Regions from separate parts of the Luteibacter sp. RCC_6_2 genome, predicted to be linked through region 2. Evidence: riboswitches for the same ligand, from Rfam matches in the RefSeq annotation. Region 2 holds a riboswitch; each other region holds the start of a gene.
What was found. A riboswitch is a leader RNA that binds a small molecule or an ion and turns the genes downstream of it on or off. The one in region 2 is predicted to bind cobalamin.
Positions count from the first base shown of each region.

Region 1: another riboswitch for cobalamin. It lies ahead of AB6730_RS03850 (ribonucleoside-diphosphate reductase subunit alpha); the one in region 2 lies ahead of metE (5-methyltetrahydropteroyltriglutamate--homocysteine S-methyltransferase).
Region 3: another riboswitch for cobalamin. It lies ahead of btuB (TonB-dependent vitamin B12 receptor); the one in region 2 lies ahead of metE (5-methyltetrahydropteroyltriglutamate--homocysteine S-methyltransferase).
Region 4: another riboswitch for cobalamin. It lies ahead of AB6730_RS14375 (TonB-dependent receptor domain-containing protein); the one in region 2 lies ahead of metE (5-methyltetrahydropteroyltriglutamate--homocysteine S-methyltransferase).

Region 1 is NZ_JBFUPQ010000003.1:100,884-106,508, reverse strand. Features, by position in the region: gene AB6730_RS03855 (response regulator) at 1-1,413, opposite strand, end outside; cobalamin riboswitch at 1,557-1,768, shown strand; gene AB6730_RS03850 (ribonucleoside-diphosphate reductase subunit alpha) at 1,924-4,440, shown strand; gene AB6730_RS03845 (ribonucleotide-diphosphate reductase subunit beta) at 4,475-5,503, shown strand.
Region 2 is NZ_JBFUPQ010000004.1:135,451-141,075, reverse strand. Features, by position in the region: gene fusA (elongation factor G) at 1-1,257, opposite strand, end outside; gene AB6730_RS05500 (aldo/keto reductase) at 1,845-2,825, shown strand; cobalamin riboswitch at 2,873-3,089, shown strand; gene metE (5-methyltetrahydropteroyltriglutamate--homocysteine S-methyltransferase) at 3,283-5,574, shown strand.
Region 3 is NZ_JBFUPQ010000003.1:145,998-151,622, forward strand. Features, by position in the region: partial or broken gene AB6730_RS04010 (acyltransferase family protein) at 70-1,152, shown strand; cobalamin riboswitch at 1,170-1,401, shown strand; gene btuB (TonB-dependent vitamin B12 receptor) at 1,522-3,396, shown strand; gene AB6730_RS04020 (hypothetical protein) at 3,422-4,003, shown strand; gene cobO (cob(I)yrinic acid a,c-diamide adenosyltransferase) at 4,027-4,629, shown strand; gene AB6730_RS04030 (cobyrinate a,c-diamide synthase) at 4,626-5,625, shown strand, end outside.
Region 4 is NZ_JBFUPQ010000012.1:148,800-154,424, reverse strand. Features, by position in the region: gene AB6730_RS14380 (efflux RND transporter permease subunit) at 1-750, opposite strand, end outside; gene AB6730_RS14375 (TonB-dependent receptor domain-containing protein) at 882-2,768, opposite strand; cobalamin riboswitch at 2,912-3,156, opposite strand; gene AB6730_RS14370 (carboxypeptidase regulatory-like domain-containing protein) at 3,401-5,625, shown strand, end outside.

The sequences.
Region 1 (5,625 bases), on a different contig from region 2:
GTTCTCGGTATAGCCCGAGGTGAAAAGCACGGCGATGCCAGGCTGCCGTTTCATCGCCTTGCGCGCCAGCTCCGGACTGCGCAGCGGACCGGGCATCACCACGTCGGTGAAGAGCAGGTCGATCGCGATGCCACTTTCCACGATCGACAGCGCGCTCTCCGCGTCGCGCGCCTTCAACACGCGATAACCAAGATCGCCGAGCATGCCGACCACCGTCTCGCGCACCGCGTCGTCGTCCTCCACCACCAGGATCGTCTCGTCGCCACCGCGCACGGCTTCCTCGTCGAGATCGACCAGGCGGTCTTCGCTCTGCACGCAGCGTGGCAGGTAGATCTTCACCGTCGTGCCCTCGCCGGGCTCGCTGTAGATCTTCACGTGCCCACCGGATTGCTTGACGAAGCCGTAGACCATCGAGAGCCCGAGGCCGGTGCCGCGGCCCTCGGGCTTGGTGGTGAAGAAGGGCTCGAACACCTGGTCGATGATTTCCGGGGGAATGCCTCCGCCGGTATCGGTCACGGCGATCATCACGTACTGGCCGGGGCGCAGGTCGCCATGGGCCGCGGCATAGGCGCTGTCGAGCAAGGCGTTGCCGGCCTCGATGGTGAGCCTGCCGCGCCCGTCCATCGCGTCGCGGGCATTGAGCGCCAGGTTGAGCAGCGCGTTTTCCACGTTGCCCGGGTCGACCAGCGTGTTCCACAGGCCGCCGGCGACGACGGTTTCGATCTCGATCGCCTCGCCGAGCGCGCGACGCAGGAGTTCGTCCATGTCGCGGATGAACCGCCCGACGTTCACGACCTTCGGTGCCAGCGGCTGGCGCCGGCCGAAGGCGAGCAACTGCGCGGCCAGCTTGCTGCCGCGGGTCACGCCGGCCATCGCATTGGCGAGGCGCCGTTCCGCACGGGCATTGCCGGTGACGTCGGAGGCGAGCAGTTGCAGGTTGCCGCTGATCACCTGCAAGAGGTTGTTGAAGTCGTGGGCGACGCCACCGGTCAGCTTGCCGATCGCGTCCATCTTCTGCGCCTGGCGCAACTGGTCCTGGGTGAGGTCGAGCGCGAGCGCGGGACCGCTTCCGGCGCTGCGCCAGCCCTGGTCTTCGCCACTGGCCGGCTGGATGGACACGATGGCCGCGCCGTCCCAGCGTTCCATGCATACGCGCCAGGGCGAGCCGTCGACGGAACCGAGTTCCGCCGTGCGCATGCCGCTCGCGGCCAGATTCGGCAATTCCGACCTGAACCAGTCGCGGCCCGCACTGTTCCAGATGGACAGGAACCCGCCTTCGGGCAGGCGGGCCCTGGCCCAGGCATTGGCGTACAGGAGTTCACCCGTGGGAGAAAGGGCGGCGAGGCCGTAGGGCGCGGCGTCAAACGCCCGGGCGATCAGTTCATTGTCCTGCAATGCGAATGGTGAGGGCATCGAGCCTGAATGATCCGGGATGGGGAGCGGAGTTTATCGTCGCGGGTTCATGCACTTTGTGTAGAAGGCCTTTACATGTCTTGAACGAACGCGGACCTAGGTGGCTTACACCACATCTTGTGTTGACCAGCCATAGGATCGCCTATATCGTGTGTCCCGTTGGTGTCCGGAGAGGCGCGACTGCCCGTCGGACTTAATAGGGAATCCGGTGCGAATCCGGAACTGCCCCGCAGCGGTAAGTGGAAACGACCCCGTTCTATGCACTGGTCCTCGGCGACTGGGAAGCGACGGGTAGGCCGGGCCTCCAAGCCCTCGTCCACGAGTCCGAAGACCTGCCAACAGTCGGTGCCTGATCGGTACCGATTGTGGTGACGGCTTCCGCGGGGAAGCACGTCGCGGACCGGAGCCGCCTCGGGCGGGCTCCGTCCCGGCCTTTCCCGCATTGCCTGGCCACTTCGAGCCCCGTCCGAGGGAACGGGAGTTTGAACCAGGCCTTGGGGCACGCCACACATGACCACGATGGATTCCGCAGCGCGCGAGCGCACCGAGACGGCCGACCAGGCCGCCATTCCTTCTCCGACCGCCGGCAAGGCGCCCGCCGCCGGCTACAAGAACGACGCACCGCCGGCTTTCGCCCTCACCCCGCCGCACAACCCCGGCCAGATGCGCGTGACCAAGCGCAACGGTGGCCAGGAAGTCGTCGACGTGAACAAGATCGTGCGCGCGGTGACCCGCAGCGCCGATGGCCTGTACGCGGTCGATCCGATGCGCGTGGCGCTGAAGACGATCGGCGGCCTCTACGACGGCGCGACCACCCAGGAACTCGACCAGCTGTCGATCCGCACCGCCGCGGCGCTCACCGCCGAGGAACCGGAGTACGGCCAGCTGGCGGCGCGCCTGCTCGCCGCCTTCATCGACAAGGAAGTGTCCGGCCAGGACATCCAGTCGTTCTCGCAGTCGATCTCCACCGGTTTCGACCTGGGTATCCTCAACGAACGCCTGCGCGATTTCGTGCAGGTGAACGCGCGCAAGCTCAACGACGCGATCGACACCACGGCCTCGCGCCGCTTCGAATACTTCGGCCTGCGCACGGTCTATGACCGCTACCTGCTGCGCCATCCGACCAAGCGCTTCGTCATCGAGACGCCGCAGTATTTCTTCATGCGGATCGCCTGCGCGCTCGGCGGCAACGACGTGGCCGAAACGCTGGAGCTGTACCGCATGCTCTCGTCGCTGGAATACCTGGCCAGTTCGCCGACCCTGTTCAACGCCGGCACGGCGCATGAACAGCTGTCCTCGTGCTTCCTGCTGGACTCGCCGCAGGACGCACTGGAATCCATCTACGCCAAGTACGGCGACGTGGCCCAGCTGTCGAAGTTCGCCGGCGGCATCGGCCTCGCCTATTCGCGCATCCGCTCGCGCGGCTCCTTGATCAAGGGGACCAACGGTCATTCCAACGGCCTGGTGCCGTGGCTGAAGACGCTCGACGCTTCCGTGGCCGCCGTGAACCAGGGCGGCAAGCGCAAGGGCGCCGCCTGCGTCTACCTGGAATCGTGGCACGCCGACATCGAGGAATTCCTCGAACTGCGCGAGAACACCGGCGACGACGCCCGGCGCACGCACAACCTCAACCTCGCCAACTGGGTGCCGGACCTCTTCATGCGCCGCGTCGAGTCGGACGGCGACTGGTCGCTGTTCGACCCGAAGATCGTGCCGCACTTCGTCGATACCTGGGGTGCCACCTTCGACGCTGCCTACGAGAAGGCCGAAGCCGATGGCCTGGCGGTGAAGACGATCAAGGCACGCGAACTCTACGCGCGCATGCTGCGCTCGCTGGCGCAGACCGGTAACGGCTGGATGACCTTCAAGGATCGCTCGAACGCGACCAGCAACCAGACCGCGCGTCCCGAGAACGTCATCCACCTGTCGAACCTTTGCACCGAGATCCTCGAAGTGACCTCGGAAGGCGAGACGGCGGTGTGCAACCTCGGCTCGATCAACCTCGCCCGCCACGTGGTGGACGGCCAGTTCGACTACGAGAAGCTGTCGACCACCGTGCGCACGGCCGTGCGCCAGCTGAACCGCGTGATCGACCTGAACTTCTACCCGATCGCCACGGCGAAGACGGCGAACGTGAAATGGCGTCCGGTCGGCCTGGGCGTGATGGGCTTGCAGGACGTCTTCTTCAAGCTGCGCCTGCCGTTCGATTCCGATGAAGCCCGTGCGTTGTCCACGCGCATCGCGGAGGAGATCTATTTCCACGCGCTGTCGATGTCCAACGAGATCGCCGAGCGCGACGGCCCGCATCCCGGGTTCGAGGAAAGCCGCGCGGCCAACGGCGAATTGCAGTTCGACTATTGGCCGGCCGCCACGCCGGCCGGCAAGGACGGCCGCTGGGCGGAACTGCGCGAGAAGATCAAGGCCAAGGGCCTGCGCAACTCGCTGCTGATCGCCATCGCCCCCACCGCGACGATCGCCTCGATCGCCGGCTGCTACGAGTGCATCGAACCGCAGGTGTCGAACCTGTTCAAGCGCGAGACGCTGTCGGGCGACTTCCTCGTGGTGAATCGCTACCTCGTCGACGAGTTGAAGACGCTGGGCCTGTGGACGGCCGAGATCCGCGACCAGATCAAGCTCGCGGAAGGGTCGGTGCAAGGCATCGTGGCCATCCCGGCGGAACTGCGCGCGGTGTATCGCACCACCTGGGAGCTGCCGCAGAAGGCCTTGATCGACCTCGCCGCCGCCCGCGGTGCCTACATCGACCAGAGCCAGTCGCTGAACCTGTTCATGGAAAACCCGAACATCGGGCAGCTTTCCTCCATGTACATGTACGCGTGGAAGTCGGGCATCAAGACGACGTATTACCTGCGCTCGCGTCCGGCGACACGCATCGCGAAGACCACGGTCAGTTCGTCGGCCGCCTCGCTGCCGACGCCCGCCACACCGGTCGCGGACGCGCAGGAACAGGCCGAGGCCGCGGTGTTCTGCTCGCTCGAGAACCCCGAGTACTGCGAAGCCTGCCAGTAAAAAGAAAAGCTATTCACTTTCCCGAGGTACCCCGATGTCCGCTTCACCGATCACCCGCGATACCCACATCCTCGATCCCGGTTTCGAACTGACGCTGCGGCCGATGAAGTATCCGCAGTTCTACGAGATGTATCGCGCCGCCATCCGCAATACGTGGACGGTGGAGGAAGTGGATTTCTCGCTCGACGTGACCGACCTGAAGGCGAAGATGTCCGACGCGGATCGCCACCTGATCCATCGCCTCGTCGCGTTCTTCGCGACGGGCGACACGATCGTGTCGAACAACCTCGTGCTGAATCTCTACCAGCACGTGAACTCGCCCGAGGCGCGCATGTTCCTCTCGCGCCAGCTGTACGAGGAAGCGCTGCACGTGCAGTTCTACCTCACCCTGCTGGATACCTACATCCCCGAGCCGTCCGAACGGAACAAGGCGTTCGCCGCGATCGAGAGCATTCCCTCGATCCGGCAGAAGGGCGAGTTCTGCTTCAAGTGGATCGACTCCATCCAGGACCTCAACCGCCTGGAGACACGCGAGCATCGGCGCCAGTTCCTGCTCAACCTGATCTGTTTCGCCGCCTGCATCGAAGGCCTGTTCTTCTTCGCCGCCTTCGCCTATGTGTATTACCTGCGTTCGCGCGGCCTGCTGCACGGGCTGGCGTCGGGCACCAACTGGGTGTTCCGCGACGAATCCGGGCACATGGCGTTCGCCTTCGAGGTGGTGCGCACCGTGCGCGAACAGGAGCCCGACCTGTTCGACGACGACATGCGCCAGCAGGTGGAGGCGATGCTGGAAGACGCCATCGCCTGCGAGACGCAGTTCGCGGCGGACGTGCTCTCCGGTGGCGTGGCCGGGCTCTCGGTGAACGACATGCGGCAGTACCTGGAGTACTGCGCCGACCAGCGCCTGGTGCAGCTTGACATGCCAAAGAAGTACGGCGCGAAGAACCCGTTCGACTTCATGGACCTGCAGGACGTGCAGGAACTGACGAATTTCTTCGAGCGGCGCGTCTCGTCGTACCAGGTGGGCGTGCAGGGCGAGGTGGCCTTCGACCAGTCGTTCTAACGGCATCACCGACTTCTGAAGGCATCGCCGACAAGTCGGCTCCCACAAAAACATGCTTGCGGTGCCCTGGCGGGAGCCGCCCTTGTGGGAGCCGACTTGTCGGCGATGCTCCTCCCCACTCG
Region 2 (5,625 bases):
ACGCTCGGGCGACAGCCGCCACGACAGCACGGCCGGTTGCGCCTGGATGGTCTCCAGCCGTACGCGGCGGTGCGTATCGGACAACGTCTCGCCCGTCGCCACGTCTTTCCAGCCCGCGATGGCGACGATGTCTCCCGCCTCGGCGGCATCCACCGCCTCGGTGTCTTCGGCACGCACGACGGCAAGCCGGCCGATCCGCTGCACACGATCGGTACCGCTACGCCACACGGCGTCGCCGACGCTCAACCGGCCCGAGTACACCCGGATAAAGGCCAGCGGACCGTGCGCCTGGTTGACCACCTTGAAGACGAGCGCCGCCAACGGCGCGTCCGCATCGGGCGCGACCATCAGGTCGCCTTCGTCGGTATGGCCGACCACGGCCGGACGATCCAGCGGCGACGGCAGGTACGCGACGAACGCATCCAGCAGCGGTTCGATGCCGACGTTGCGGAACGCCGAGCCCGGAAGTACCGGCGAGCCGGCACCCGCGAGCGTGCCGCGTCGAAGCGCCGCCGTGAGCGCCGCCGCGTCGATCGGCTGCTCGGCGAGCCAGAGCTCGGCCAGCGTGTCGTCACGATCGGCCACGGCGGCCACGAGTTCGGCACGCGCGTCCGCATACACCGCGCGTTCGCTCTCCGTCCACGGTTGGACCGCGCGCGTGCCGGCCTCGTCGAAACGCCAGGTGCGTTCCGCCACGAGGTCGACGAGGCCCGTCATGTGTTCGCCTTCGACGATCGGGCGCGCCACCACCCATGGGTTCGCACCGAGCTTGTCGCGCATCTGCCCGACCACCGCATCGAAGTCCGCTCCCGGGCGGTCCATCTTGTTGACGAACGCCATCAGCGGCACGCCGTGCCGGCGCGCCTGATGCCAGACGGTTTCGGATTGCGGCTGCACGCCGGCCACGCCGGAGAACACGGTGACGGCACCATCGAGCACGCGCAGCGAGCGCTCGACCTCGATCGCGAAGTCGATGTGTCCCGGCGTATCGATCAGGGTCAGGCGATGCGGCTGGCCGCCTTCCGGCGTCCAGTTCGCGCGCACGGCAGCGGCGCCGATCGTGATGCCACGCTCGCGCTCGAGTTCCATGTGATCGGTGGTGGTGGCGCCATCGTGCACCTCGCCGGTACGGTGGATCGTGCCGGTCTTGTAGAGCAGGCGTTCGGTGAGCGTGGTCTTGCCCGCGTCGACGTGCGCGATGATGCCGAGGTTGCGCCAACGGCCGACGGGGATCTGGGTTTCGCGGGTGGTACTCATGGCTAACAGTTCCTGATGGGGTCGCCAGGGGCTCGGATGTCATCTCGAGCGAGGCACTCCCCGATCCGTTTACCGCCGCCCCTGGCTGAGCGGGACGGTCAGGATCGGGGGTCGCGGCAGTTCTTCATGGCACGCTGCTCCAAAAGGTGGGTTCACAAGGAAATTCGAGACAAAAAAAAGCACCCTTGCGGGTGCTTTCGGTGTTCCTGGCAGCCGGTGCGACGTCTTACGACGAAGCTCCGCCAGGCACGGAACGCGCGCACCCGCGACGCGCCCATGGGGCGATCGGTGGGACGTGCATCAAATCGTGCTTGCAGCGGAACATGGCTTGGCTCTCGTGACAGGAGGCGAATGCTACGCCCGGGCCGGTTGACCGGCAAGGTGCGTCGTCTTCGCGTTGGGCTCCTAGATAGGGACGCCTGGGTCGGTTTCAAGGGGACCCGGTACCTTCGCTTCCGTGTCGTGATGCTCGCCTTTCACATGACGCGATTGTCATGATCGACGGGGCTGCCGACATTTACAGTATGTGGTTACCGATGTATCCGGGTCCGGATACCGCCCCATCCATACGTGTCTTGGAGTCCCGCATGCGCTACGTCAAACTCGGCCGTACCGGCCTGGACATTTCCCCCCTGGTCCTTGGCTGCATGACTTACGGCGTGCCCGAGCGCGGCAACCACGCCTGGACGCTCGACGAGGAACAAAGCCGCCCCTTCATCCGCAAGGCGCTCGATCTCGGGATCAATTTCTTCGATACCGCGAACGCGTATTCCGATGGCACGTCCGAGGAAATCGTCGGGCGCGCGCTGAAGGATTTCGCGAGGCGCGACGAAGTCGTGATCGCCACGAAGACCTACTTCCACTGGCGCAAGGGGCCCAATGGCGGCGGTCTTTCGCGCAAGGCCATCTTCCATTCCGTCGACGACAGCCTTCAGCGTCTGGGCACCGATTACATCGACCTTCTGCAGATCCACCGCGCCGATCACACCACGCCGGTCGAAGAGACGCTCGAAGCGCTGCACGACCTGGTGAAGGCGGGAAAAGTGCGCTACCTCGGCGCGTCGTCCATGTATGCATGGCAATTCGCGAAGATGGTCTACACCTCTCGGCTCCACGGCTGGACCGAGTTCGTGAGCATGCAGGACCACTACAACCTGCTCCAGCGGGAGGAAGAGCGCGAGATGATTCCGTTCTGCATCGACCAGGGCATCGCGGTCATCCCGTGGAGCCCGCTGGCACGCGGCCGCCTCACGCGCGACTGGGACGAAACCAGCACCCGCCAGGAGAGCGACGTCTTCGGCAGCACGCTGTACAACGCGACCGCCGAGTCGGACAAGGCGATCGTCGCGGCGGTGAAGAAGGTCGCCGAGGAGCGCGGCGTGCCGCGAGCGCAGGTCGCCCTCTCATGGGTCGCTCACCGCAATGGCATCACCGCACCCATCGTGGGCGCTTCCAAGCCCCATCACCTCGACGACGCCGTGGCGGCGATCGATCTCGTGCTGAGCCCGGAAGAGACGGCGACGTTGGAAGCCGCCTACGGCCCGCATCCCGTCGCAGGCTTCGAATAAGCGACCACTGTCCCTCCCCCGCATTGACTTTGGACGTCCAGAGGGCTAATTTGCCGCTCGTTAGCGGTCTTTATCTTTCTATTCGAATAGGAAGATAAAGCTAAGAGGGAAGCCGGTGGGAATCCGGCGCTGCCCCGCAGCGGTATGTGGAGACGAACCCGTCACAGGCACTGGATCGATGGCGATCCGGGAAGCGGCGGGGGAGGAGACGCCCCGGCGTCACATCCACGAGCCCGAAGACCTGCCGCCAGCCGGAACGAACGCGCCGTCATGGGTGCGTCGCTCCGTCCGGCCTGGGCCGTCGCCTCCTTCCGGGACGCGGCCCGGTTCGCCCGCGGGGGCGAAGGTCGACGGCAAACCCTCATGACCCAGGCATCGCCCATGGGGTTACCGGGCGACGTCCGTGTCATGCGACAAGCCGCCCTTCCCTCCTCTTTCTTTGCGAAGAGGAACAGTCATGCCACACGTCACCTACCCCGGTTTTCCCCGTATCGGTCGCCGCCGCGAGCTCAAGCGCGCGCTCGAAAGTCATTGGAAGGGAAACATCGGCACCGAAGAACTACTCGATATCGCCCGTGAATTGCGCTTGCGACACTGGGCGCTCGCCCGGGACGCGGGTGCCGACAGCGTTCCAGTGAATGATTTCTCGCTCTACGACCACGTGCTCGATGCGGCGGTCATGGTGGACGCCATTCCCGAACGCTACCGACCGCTTCACGATATCGATCCGCTGGGCGGCTACTTCGCCATGGCACGCGGCAGGCAGGACGATCGCGTCGACCTGCCCGCGCTTGAAATGACCAAGTGGTTCGACACCAATTACCACTACATCGTCCCCGAAGTGTCGGCGGGCCAGAGGTTCGCCGCCCGGCCCGGCAAGGTGGTGGGCGAATATCGCGAAGCGGTCGCGGCGGGACATATCGCACGTCCGGTACTGCTCGGCCCGATCACCTTCCTGTACCTCGCCAAGGCGGCCGATGGCAGCGACCCGTTGGCACTCCTCGATGCGCTCCTACCCGCCTGGCTCGGCGTGCTCGACGCCCTTGCCGACGAAGGTGCCGGGTGGGTGCAGGTGGACGAGCCCGTACTGGCGCTCGATCTCGACGATGCCACGCGTGATGCCTTTCGCCGCGCCTATGCGTGGATCGCCACGCAGTCGCGGCTACGCGTACTGGTCGCGACTTACTTCGGTCCACTCGACGGCAATCTCGAACTCGCCATGTCGCTGCCCGTCGCCGGCCTGCACGTCGATCTCGTACGTGCACCGGAGCAACTCGACGCGGTGCTCGCCGCGTTGCCGGCCGACCGTGTCCTCTCGGCGGGTGTGCTCGACGGACGCAACATCTGGTTGAGCGATCCGTCGATCATCCTTCCCCGCATACAGACGCTACGTGATCGCCTTGGCGACGAGCGCTTATGGTTGTCGACGTCTTGCTCCTTGCTGCACGTACCGTTGGACGCCAACGAGGAAAAACGCCTGCCGGGAAGTCTCGCGACATGGTTGTCGTTCGCCCGGCAGAAAATCGCCGAACTACGCCGCTACGCCGACGCCGTCCAGGGCGACGAGGTCGCCCGGCAAGCGCTCGCGCACCAGGCCATGCTGATCGCCGGGCGACAGGACGCGCCCGGGGTCGTGCGTGACGAGGTACGCAAACGCGTTCGCCAGCTCACGGCGCAGTTCGGCCGCCGCCGCTCGGGGTATCCGTTCCGCGCGGCCGTGCAGCGTGAACGATTCGGCCTGCCGGACCTGCCGACGACGACCATCGGTTCGTTTCCGCAGACCGCGACCCTCCGCGTCGCCCGCGCCGCGCATCGCGCAGGCAAACTGGACGACGAGGCGTATGACGCCATCCTGCGCGATGAAGTGCGTCGCGCCGTCGCGTTCCAGGAGGAGGCCGATATCGACGTGCTCGTCCATGGCGAGCCCGAACGCAACGACATGGTCGAGTATTTCGGCGAACAACTCGACGGCTATGCCTTTACGTCATTCGGCTGGGTGCAGAGCTACGGCTCGCGCTGCGTGAAGCCTCCGATCGTCTATGGCGACGTGGCACGGCCCGCGCCGATGACCGTGGCCTGGTCCGCGTTCGCGCAATCGCTGACGAAAAAACCGATGAAGGGCATGCTCACCGGTCCGGTGACGATGCTGCAATGGTCGTTCGTGCGCGACGACCTGCCCCGCGCCGATGTCTGCCGGCAGATCGCACTCGCCTTGCGCGACGAGGTGCGCGATCTCGAAGGAGCGGGCATCGGCATCGTACAGATCGACGAACCCGCCTTGCGCGAAGGCCTGCCGCTGCGTCGCGCCGAGTGGGGCGGCTATCTCGCGTGGGCGGTGGAGGCGTTCCGCATCACCGCCGGTGGCGTCAGTGACGCGACCCAGGTGCACACCCACATGTGCTACTCGGAGTTCAACGACATCATCGAGGCGGTCGCGGCGATGGATGCCGACGTGATCTCCATCGAAACCAGCCGCTCGCGGATGGAACTGCTCGATGCCTTCACACGGTTCCAGTACCCGAACGGCATCGGCCCCGGCGTCTACGACATCCACTCCCCCCGCGTTCCCACCGAGGGCGAGATGGCCGGCCTGCTTGCCCGCGCGCTGCAGGTGTTGCGTCCCGACCAGCTCTGGGTGAACCCCGATTGCGGCCTCAAGACCCGCGACTGGCCCGAGGTCGCCGCGGCGCTGAAGGCCATGGTCACGGTGGCGAAGGCGGCACGCCAACGGCTGGGCGCGGCCGCCTGACCTGGCGCGGGCCGGTGGGCGCGCCCTGAACATCCATGCAATCGTCACTCC
Region 3 (5,625 bases), on a different contig from region 2:
ATGCCATGAAGAGGCCCCCGGTCCCGCCGCTGGCGGCTTCACCATGCCCAGGCCAACAGGGGGAAATCCATGCATCGAACGCCAGGCCTCGATTCGCTCCGCGCCATCGCCATCGCCTGGGTGATGCTTTTCCATGGCTACCTCGTCGGCGGCCTCGGCGAAGGCTTCTCGAAACTCGAACAGTCAGGTTGGATGGGCGTCGACCTGTTCTTCGTGCTCAGCGGTTATCTCATCGGTTCCCAGGTGCTGAAATCCCTGGCCGTCACGGGCCGGCTCGACTTCGCCGCCTTTTACGGGCGACGTGCCGTGCGCATCCTGCCGGCGTTCCTCGTCGTGCTCGCACTGTACGTACTGTGGCCGGCGTGGCGGGAAACGCCGGGGATGCAACCGCTGTGGCAGTTCCCCACCTTCACCTTCAACCTGCTGTTCGATAACGGCGGGAACTACGCCTTCTCCCACGTGTGGTCGCTTTGCGTGGAAGAGCACTTCTACCTCGTGTTTCCCATCCTCGCCTTCGCCCTGACGCGCAAGCCGGCCGCGTGGAAATTCGCCGTCATATGCGCCGTCGTGGTCGTCGGCGGCATGCTCGTTCGCGGATGGTCGTGGATGCACTGGTTCGCGCCGGCGCAAGCGGCGGATGACAACGCAGGTACCGTCTACCTGCGCTACCTGTACTACCCGACATGGGCGCGCCTGGATGGACTGCTGGCCGGTGTCGCGCTCGCGGTGTGCGGCGTGTACTGGCCGCAGGTCATGGCGGGGTTGCGTGCACGGCCGAACAGGGTGCTCCTCGGCGGCGTGCTCCTGCTCGCGTCCGCGCTGGTGTTGTTCGACGGTGCACGCACCGGGTTCTGGCCCTGCGTCGCCGGTTACCCACTGATCGCGCTGGCGATGGCCGCCTTCGTCGCCGCGGCCAGCGGGGAGACGTGGCTGGCGCGGCTGGACATCCCGGGTGCGGGCTGGCTGGCCCGTGCCTCCTACAGTCTCTACCTCAGCCACAAGGGCGTCTTCCACCTCGTGCAGTCCGCCCTGGGCGGCCAGTTGGCCGACCATCGGTTCCTGCGTTTCGCCATCTATGCGACCGCGACCCTGGCCGGCGGCGCCGTCCTCCACTACGCGGTCGAGCGGCCCTTCCTGCGCTGGCGCGACAAGCGTGCCGCGCGTTCGGATACACTGTCGCCGCCCAAGGTGATCCACGGCTTCAGCGCCGCGGATTGAAACGGGAATCCGGTGACGTGCGTGGCCTGCCAAGGGCCGCCGCCATTCCGGAGCTGCCCCCGCAACGGTAGGCGAGCAAAAGGTCGGCATCGAGCCACTGTGCCAAGGCATGGGAAGGCGCCGTCCCCGCAGGATTCCCTGCGCTCGCGAGCCCGGAGACCGGCCTCGAGGTACACCGGACAGGCGGAGGGCCATGTCGTGGGTGGCCGACAGCCTTCCGCCGCCGGCGATCCCCGCCATCCCGATTCCCGTCCCTCGCCATTCATGCCGCGCGGGTAGGCGCGGTGAGCAGGGAGTCACCCCGTGTCATTTCGTTCCTCCAGCCTCGCGGTCGCCATCGCGCTGGCCTTCCTCGCGCCGGCCGTGTCTTTCGCCGATGCGTCCACCGATCTCGACCAGGTCGTCGTCACCGCCAGCCGCACCGACCAGACCCTCAACCAGGTGCTCGCCGCCTCCACGGTGATCGACCGGGCCGAGATCGAGCGCTTGCAGCCGCGATCGCTGGCCGACCTGCTGCGCGGCACGCCGGGCGTCTCGATCGCCAACAACGGCGGGCCTGGCAAGGCCACCTCGGTGTTCCTGCGCGGCACCGAGGCCGACCACGTGCTCGTCTTGGTGGACGGCGTGAAGATCGGCTCGGCCACCTCGGGCACCGCGGCCTTGCAGGATATCCCGGTCGACCAGATCGAGCGCATCGAGATCGTGCGCGGCCCGTATTCGAGCCTGTATGGCTCCGACGCCCTGGGTGGCGTCATCCAGATATTCACCCGCCATCCCGAAGGCGGCTTCGTTCCCCACTTCTCCGTGGGCGTCGGCAGTTACGACACGCTGCGTGGCTCGGCGGGCTTCGCCGGCAGGGGTGCCCAGGGTTGGTACGCGGTGGAGGCGAGCCACGACCAGACCGACGGCATCAACGCCTGCCGCGGCAAGCCCAGCCCGGGCGGTGGTGGCTGCTTCACCTATGAACCGGACAAGGACGGCTACCGCGACAACGCACTGTCATTGAAGGGTGGCTGGCGATTCGACGAGCAATGGGATGCGGACGCCAGCGCCACGCGCACGGAAGGACGCAACCACTACGACGGCACCAGCAGCAACGTCGCCGAATCGGCCACCCAGGTCGTCGGCGGCCGCCTGCGCTACAAGCCATCGCAGGACGTGCTGCTCACGGCCAACCTGGGTCGCAGTGAAGACCTTTCCACCGATTACGAGAACGGCGTCTACGCCGATACGTTCAACACGCATCGCGACGTCGCGTCCGTGCAGGCCGACCTTGGCCGCGTGGGTGGCGCCGCCGGCCTCACCACGCTCGGTTTCGACTGGCAACGCGATCGCGTCGTCGGCAATACCGACTATCTGGTGGATGCGCGGCGCAATCACGCGTTGTTCGCGCAGTGGCAGCAGGAGTTCGGAGCCAGTTCGGTACAGGCCGGCCTGCGCCGCGACGAGAACAGCCAGTTCGGAGGAAAGACCACCGGCAGCTTGCAGTACGGCTACGCGCTGACGAAGACCCTGCGCGTCACGGGCAGCTATGGCACCGCGTTCAAGGCGCCGACGTTCAACGACCTCTACTATCCCGACTACGGCAACCCCGACCTCGGCCCCGAGACCTCGCGGAACTGGGAACTCGGTGTACGCGGCACGCCCGGCTGGGGCAACTGGTCGATCAACGCCTTCCAGAACAAGATCGACCACCTGATCGTGTTCGACTCCGGCCTGAGCGGACCGTTGTTTCCCTTTGGCGGGGCGAACAACATCGATCGTTCGCGCATTCGCGGCGTCGAACTGGCGGCGGACACCACCCTTGGTGACTGGCGCCTCGCCGGCAACGCGACGTGGTTGCAGCCGGACGACGATAGCGACGATGCGTCGCACGGCAACCTGTTGCCGCGTCGCGCGCGCCGCACCGCGCATGTCGATGTCGATCGCAGCTTCGGCGCGTTCAGCGCCGGTGCGAGCGTGTTCGCTTCCGGTTACCGCTACGACGATACCGCCAATGCCCATCGGCTCGGCGGCTACGCGCTGACCAACCTGCGCATGGCCTATGCCTTCGACGCGGCCTGGAAGGTCGAACTGTCGGCCAACAACATCTTAGACCGCCACTACGAGACGGCCCGCTACTTCAACCAGCCGGGCCGCAACTGGATGCTCACCTTGCGCTACCAGCCCCGTTCATGACCGCACACACATCGAGGACTATCCGATGAAACCGCTTTCGCGTCCCCTGTTCACCGCCGTCGCCGCCTTGTTCGCCTTGCTCATGATCGGCACGCGTTTCTCCCATTTCGGGGACGCGTTGCACCTGCCCGACGCCTCGATGGGGTTGTTCTTCCTGGGTGGTCTCTACCTGCGCAAGCACCTCGCCTTTCTCGGCTTCGTCGCCCTTTCGGTGCTGATCGACTGGTACTCGGTGAGCTATGCGGGGGTGAGCGACTTCTGCATCACCGTGGCTTACTCGTTCCTGCCGCTGGCGTATGCGGTGCTGTGGTATGCGGGGCGTCTCCTGGCGCCACGCTTCGACGGATCGCTTGCCTCGCACGCCCTCGTCTTCGCGGGCATCGTGGTTGGCGCCACGCTCTCCTATGCGATCTCCAACGGCGCGTTCTACTGGCTGGGTGGCCGTTATACCGAACCGAACATGGACCAGTACGTGCAGCGTTTCGCCCAATGGGCGCCGTTGTTCGTTCGTGCCGCCGCCGGATACGTGCTCGCCGCCCAGCTGGTCCAGGCCCTGGTGTTCCGCTTCGCGCCTCGCGCGGGCGACGGCAAGACGGCCAGCGCATGAACGACACGGTGCCCTGGCAGGACATGGACGAGGATGCTCGCCATCGGGACCGGATGCGCCGCAAGAAGGAGCTGATAGACCGGCGTATCGCCAAGGCGACGATCGACCGCGGCGTACTGGTGGTGAACACCGGCAACGGCAAGGGCAAGAGTTCGTCGGGCTTCGGTATGCTGGCGCGATCGCTCGGCCATGGGTTCCGCTGTGGCGTCGTGCAGTTCATCAAGGGCAGTTTCTCCACCGGCGAGGAGGCGTTTTTCCGCATGTTCGAGGACGGACCGCTGGATTACCACGTCATGGGCGAGGGCTACACCTGGGAGACCCAGGACAAGGCGCGCGACGTGGCCGCGGCGATGGCTGCATGGGAGGTGGCGGAGAGCATGCTTCGCGACCCCGCCTACGACTTCGTGTTGCTCGACGAGCTCAACATCGCCCTGGTGAAGCGCTACATTCCACTCGACCGCGTGCTGGACGCGCTGCGCCTGCGGCCCGAACGGCAGCATGTCGTCGTCACCGGCCGCGGTGCACCCGATGAACTGGTCGCCGCCGCCGACACCGTCACGGAGATGCGCGTGGTCAAGCATGCCTACCAGGCGGGCATCCGCGCGCAGAAGGGCGTCGAGCTGTGAGCCGTACCTGTCCCGCGCTACTGGTTTCCGCGCCTGCGTCGGGGCAGGGCAAGACCAGTGTCACCGCCGCGCTCGCCCGTGCCCATGCGCGGCAGGGACGCCGCGTGCGCGTGTTCAAGACGGGGCCGGATTTCCTCGATCCGATGATCCTGGAGCGTGCGAGTGGGGCGCCGGTGTACCAGCTCGATCCCTGGATGGGTGGGGACGACGACGTTCGCGCACGGCTTCATGCCGCCGCGGGCGACGCGGACCTGATTCTCGTCGAGGGCGTGATGGGCCTGTTCGACGGTGCGCCATCGAGCGCGGACCTGGCCATGGTTTTTGGGCTGCCGGTGATGGCGGTGATCGACGGTAGCGCCATGGCGCAGACTTTCGGCGCGCTGGCCCATGGACTGGCGAGCTATCGCCCCGGCTTGCATGTGCAAGGCGTGCTCGCCAATCGCGTGGGTGGCGCGTATCACGCGGGACTGTTGCGCGACAGCCTGCCCTCGGGCATGGCGTGGTACGGCGCCTTGCCGCGCGATGCGGCCATGGCCTTGCCGGAGCGGCACCTGGGTCTGGTCGCGGCGGCGGAACTGGCCGACCTCGATGCGCGACTGGATGCGCTGGCGGATGCGTTGCTGGTGCAAGGGCCGGTGGAGTTGCCGCCCCCGGTCGTCTTCGATGCGCCGCCGGCGACCGTCCCTTCGGTACGCTTGGACGGCGTACGCATAGCCATCGCACGCGATGCGGCATTCGCCTTTCTCTATCCCGCCAACCTCGACGTGCTGCGCGACGCGGGCGCGGATCTGTCGTTCTTCTCGCCCGTGGCCGGCGATCCGCTGCCCGATTGCGATGCGGCCTGGTTGCCCGGCGGTTATCCCGAACTGCATATCGACGCGCTCGCCGCACGCGATGACCTGCGTCGCGATCTGCACGCGCACGTCGAGGAAGGCCGTCCGCTGCTCGCCGAGTGCGGTGGACTGCTCTACGCCCTGGACCGCCTCGCCGATCGCG
Region 4 (5,625 bases), on a different contig from region 2:
GTCACGCATGGCGATCAGGATGTTGGCGAAGTCCTTCGGGTCGCGCAGGCCGTCGTTCGCGATCACCGTCATCTGCGTCTCGCCATCGGAGAGCACGCCCTGCGGCGAGTTCACGTTGGCCGCCTGCAAGGCGTTGGAGACGTCGTTCGCGGTCAGCCGCTTCGCCGCCAGGGCGTTCGTGTCCAGTTCGATGCGGACCGCATGGGGCGTGCCGCCGAACACCTGTACGCGCGAGACGCCGTCGATCTGCGCCACCGCCGGGCGGATCAGCGTGTCGACCACGTCATAGAGCTTGTCCGGTGGCATGGTCTTCGAGGTCATCGCGACCAGCAGCACCGGGATCTGGCCCGTGTCGAACTTGAAGTACTGCGGTGGCGAGGGCATGCCGGCCGGGAGGTCGGCGGCCGCCGCATTGATCGCGGCCTGCACGTCGCGGGCGGCGGCGTCGGTCGAGCGGTCCATGTTGAAGCGGACGCGGACGAAGCCGGAGTTCTCCGTGCTGTTGGAGTACATCTGGTCGACGCCCGGGATCTGGCCCAGGTGGCGCTCCAGCGGCGCGATGACCGTCGATGCCATGGTCTGCGCGTTGGCGCCGGGCATCTGCGCCTGGATAAAGACCGCCGGCACCTCGATCGAAGGCAACGCGGCGACGCCCAGCAGCATGTATGCGATCGCGCCGGCGAGGGTCAGGCCCGCCGCGAGCAACGAGGTGCCGATCGGCCGGCGAATGAATGGTGCAAAAAAGTTCACGACACTTCCTGTGATCGCGGGAAGGCTCCCCGCGCCCGCGAACTTTATGACGTTCCGCTGGTTTCGTCGCGTGTGCCTTTAGTGGGGGCCCTGCCGGAAGGCAGGGGTGCCCCGTTCATGCGGCGAGCGCGTCAGTGGCCGGGTGCGTAGCGAACGGTCAGGTAGACCGTTCGCCCCAACTGGTTGTAAAACGCCGCCGTTTCGTAGCGCTTGTCCGCGACGTTGGCGACGCGACCCTGCACGCTCCAGTCGGTGTCCAGGTGCCAGGTCGCCCGGAGGTCGGCCGTGGCGTAGCCGCCGAGCCGGCGGGTGTTGGCCGCGTCGTCGTAGCTGTACCCGGCCGCGTAGACCGAGCCGCCGACGGTGAAGCGGCCGAGGTCCTTGTCGAGGTCGACCCGTGCGGTGCGCTCGGGACGGCGCGCCAGCAGGTTGTCCTCTTGCACGCCCGAGTCGCGGTTCTTCGGCTGCTGGAGGGTGGCATAGGCCCGCAGGTGCCAACCGTCGACGTCGGCGCCGAGCTGTCCTTCCAGCCCACGAATGCGCGCCTTGCTCACGTTCACCGGCAGGAAGTTCGCATCGAAGCCGATCAGGTCGTCGACCGTGGTCTGATAGGCGTTCACCGCCCAGTTCCAGATGCCCGGCCGCGCCGAGAGGCCGATCTCGGCCGTGCGCGAGGTTTCCGGCTTCAGGTTCACCGGCGCGCCGTAAGGGTAGAACTCATCGTTGAACGTCGGCGCATGGAAAGCCGTGCCGTACGAGGCGGTGATCTTCATGCCGTTGTCGAAACGGAACCCATAGGCCGCCGAGCCGGTCGTGTGGTTGCCGAACTGGGTGTTGTGGTCGTGGCGTGCCGACAGCTGGATCTCGTGCGGGCCGAACAGGCCCTGGTAGAGCGCGAACACGCCCGTGTTGTTGCGCGAGTCCTTCAGATAATCCGTATCGCTCTTCAGCTTTTCCTGCTGGAAGTCGACGCCCGCGCTCAGCGTCTGGTCCTTCGCGAGCGTGAAGTCGTTCTGCCAGGACGCCTGGTTGCGCTTCGAATAGAGGTAGCCGACGCGGGCCTTGTCCACGCCGTAATGGACGAAGTCGAGGGTCTTGTCGGCACCATTGAGGTAATTGTCGGCGCGGTCCTGGTTCTGGCCGAGGCTGAGCGACATGCGCCAGTTCGACAGCACGTCGAACGCCAGCTTCGCGCCGGCCACCTGCTGCGAGCGGCGGGTGAGGTTCTGGAAGTCGCCGTCGTATTCGATGTCGCCCTTGCTGCGCAGCCAGCTGCCGGTCAGTTCCGTGCCGTCGTCCCAGCGATAGCCGCCGGACAGCGCGCCGTTATAGGTGCGGGAGGCATCGTGGTCCGGTTCGTCGGTGAAGCAGCCGGCGAAGGCGGTGGCGGCACCTATGCGGCAGGCGTTGATGCCGGCCGTGTACTGCCCGCCCAGGCTGGCGTTGTACCAGCCGTGCTGGCTGCCACCGGACACGCCCACCTGGCCTGCCGAATAGCCATGGCTGCCACCGGTCACCGAGAGCGTCGGCGTGGGGGCTTCGCCGGCCTGGCCATGGCGGGTGAAGATCTGGATCACGCCGCCGATGGCGTCGGAGCCGTACAGCGCGGAACGCGGGCCACGGACGATCTCGATGTGATCGATCTGTTCCACGGGAAGCTGCTCGTAGGCGGGCAAGCCCGCACCCACGGTGCCCACGCGGACGCCGTCCAGCAGCACCAGGGTGTGCGACGAGTTGGTGCCGCGCATGAACAACGATGTCTGCTGGCCGATGCCGCCGGCATTGGCGATCGTCACGCCCGGCAAACCGGTGAGCAGGTCCTGCACGCTCACCGGCTGCAGGCGCTCGATGTCCTCGCGGGTGATCAGGGTGACCGGCGCGAGCACCTCGTCCAGTGGCGTGGCGGCGCGATTGGCGGTCACCACGACCGGGTCGAGCCGGTCGGGCGCCGCTTCGTCGGCGGCGTGGGCCGCGGCGATGGACGACAGCAGGGCCGCCGCGAGCAGGGTCTTCTTCATGGAACCGTCTTCCTCAGCCGCCAGGCGGCAATGCGCGAAGGGCGCTCGAGGAGGACGTGCGACGAACGGCGAACGGGCGGGAACCCGGTGGCTGCCCGGATCCGCCCTCCGCGAATCGACCGAAACAGGGACGCCCGCCACAGGGGGCGGGACGTTCATCGGGCCGGTCTCCGGACTCGCGCCAGCCACCCATGGGGTGGCGGAACCGGTGCCTTCCCGCTTGCGCAGTGGCGTGGGCCGGTTCCATGAGAAAGGTCTGACGACCTGCCCCGATGGACGCTTACCGTTGCGGGGGCAGTGCCGGCCTTGCCACGACGTGGTGCACCGGCTTCCCGTTTCATCCTCTCCGGCCTTGGCCGGTCGGGACACCCGAACCGGCCGATGGTACCGGGCGGGCTCCGAACTGTCACGGATACTTAACGGAATTCTTAACATGCACTTGACGTGCGCAAAATAATTCGATTACAACCGCAACCGATAGCCGTCGGGCGCAATTACTTGCGCACGGGGAGCATGAGCAGCCAGGCCGCATCCCGGGGGGGATGGGTACCGGAGGCCCATGAGACGGCGTCAAACGAGCTCGGCCACCTCTTGTGGCCGGCTTACTTTGCTGTTTATCGGGGAGACAAGACATGCAACGTTCCACCAAGCGTACCGGCGTACTGCGCCGATCGACCCTTTGCACCGCGCTCGCCCTCTGCTTCGCCAGCGGCGCCGTGCTCGCCCAGTCCAATGCTTCCGGTGTCGTCTTCGGCCGCGTCGCGCAGCCTGAAGGCGCCGTCGTCCACCTGCAGAACCTGGATACCGGCCTGACCCGCGATGTCGGCGTCGATGCCGATGGCCGCTACCGCGCCAGTTCGCTGCCGGTCGGTCGCTACAAGGTCACCGTGGAACGCGGCGGCCAGACCGTCGAGACCCGCAACGACGTGCAGGTCGCGCTCGGCGGCGGCGTGGATGTGTCCTTCGCCGGCTCCGCCACGACGACCGAGGCGCAGAACCTCGAAGGGGTGCAGGTCACGGGCAACGCGTTGCCGGCCATCGACGTGTCGTCGGTGGACTCCCGTACCGTACTGACCTCACAACAGTTGCAGAAAATTCCCCTGGCGCGCGACGTTACCGCTGCGGCGCTGCTCGCGCCGGGCGTCGTCGCCGGCGATGCGCGTTACGGCAACGTCGCTTCGTTCGGTGGCGCTTCCGCCTCCGAAAACCAGTACTACATTAACGGTTACTCGGTCACCAACGCATTGACCGGCCTCGGCTTCACCAGTCTTCCGTTCGACGCGATCGACCAGCAGCAGATCTACACCGGTGGTTACGGCGCGGAATACGGCCGTTCGACGGGTGGCGTGATCAACATCGTGACCAAGCGCGGTGGTAACGAGTGGAAAGGCGGCGTCGGTCTGTACGTGACGCCGCAAGGCCTGCGTCAGACCCCGCGCAGCATCTATCGCGAAGACGGCACGCTCTGGCAGGACCGCAAGCGCAACAAGAGCACCGATGTGCAGTACACGGGCTATGTGAGCGGTCCGCTGATCAAGGACAAGTTGTTCCTGTTCGCAGCAGGCGACTTCACCCGTTCCGATAGCCGCAACACCAGCAGCATCACCGCTCCGCAGCGCACCTATCAGGAGTCGAAGGCGACCAAGTGGCTCGCCAAGGTCGACTGGAACATCACCGATAACCATCTGCTCGAAATCACTGGCCTCGGCGACAAGAGCAATGTCGAGCGCAGTGTCTACGCGTATGACTACAATGTCGGCGCGCGTGGTGGCTACATCGGTACCGACAACCTCAAGAATTTCGACGCCGCCGCGGGTTCGGCGCCGGGTGGCGACGTCTACATCGGCAAGTACACGGGCTACATCACCGACGATCTGACCATCAACGCCTTGTACGGTCATACCAAGACGGTGCACGAACGTAATCTCAATTACGCGAGCAACCCGAATTGCCCGTGGATTCTCGATAACCGCGGCCTCTCCGAGCGCATTACCGGTTGCGGTCTCGTCAACGGCACGGTCCTTGGCGAGGGCGCCAAGGACAAGACGCACGGTTGGCGCCTCGATGTCGAATACGTCATCGGCGATCACGATCTCCGCGCGGGCGTCGACAACCAGACCTTGGAATCGTTCTCCGGCAACATCTACGAAGGTGGCTACCGCTGGATCTATGGCCCGGCTGGCGATATTCCCAGCCGCGGTATCGTCGCGCCGCCGGGCGTGGACTACTTCGCACAGAAGCGCCTGTTCCAGACCGGTGCCAACGTCAAGGTGGAGCAGGAAGCGCAGTTTATCGAAGACAAGTGGCAGATCAGCGACCGCTGGCTCGCATCCATCGGCCTGCGCAACGAGCAGTTCAAGAACATCAACGGTGACGGCGCCACGTACGTGAAGCAACGCCACCAGTTGGCTCCGCGTCTGGGCGTGACCTGGGACGTCTTTGGCGATTCCACGTTCAAGCTCTATGCCAACGCAGGTCGCTACCACCTGGCCATTCCGTCCAACGTGGCGATTCGCGGTGCCTCGGCGTCGACGTACTATTCGGAGTACTACACCTACACGGGTGTCGCCGCGAACGGCGAGCCGACCGGCCTTCAGCCGATCGGGACCCGCGCCTATCTCAATGGCGAGGACGGTACGCCACTCAACCCGAAGACCATCGCGTCGCAGGGTATCGACGCTTATTACCAGGACGAGTACATCCTGGGTTTCGACAAGGCCATCAACGCCGACTGGAGCTTCGGCGCCAAGGCGACGATGCGCAAGTTGAAGAGCTCGATCGACGACTTCTGCGATTCGCGTCCGTTCGAGAAGTACGCCGCCCGCAATGGCATCGACCTGACGAACGCTTCGATTCC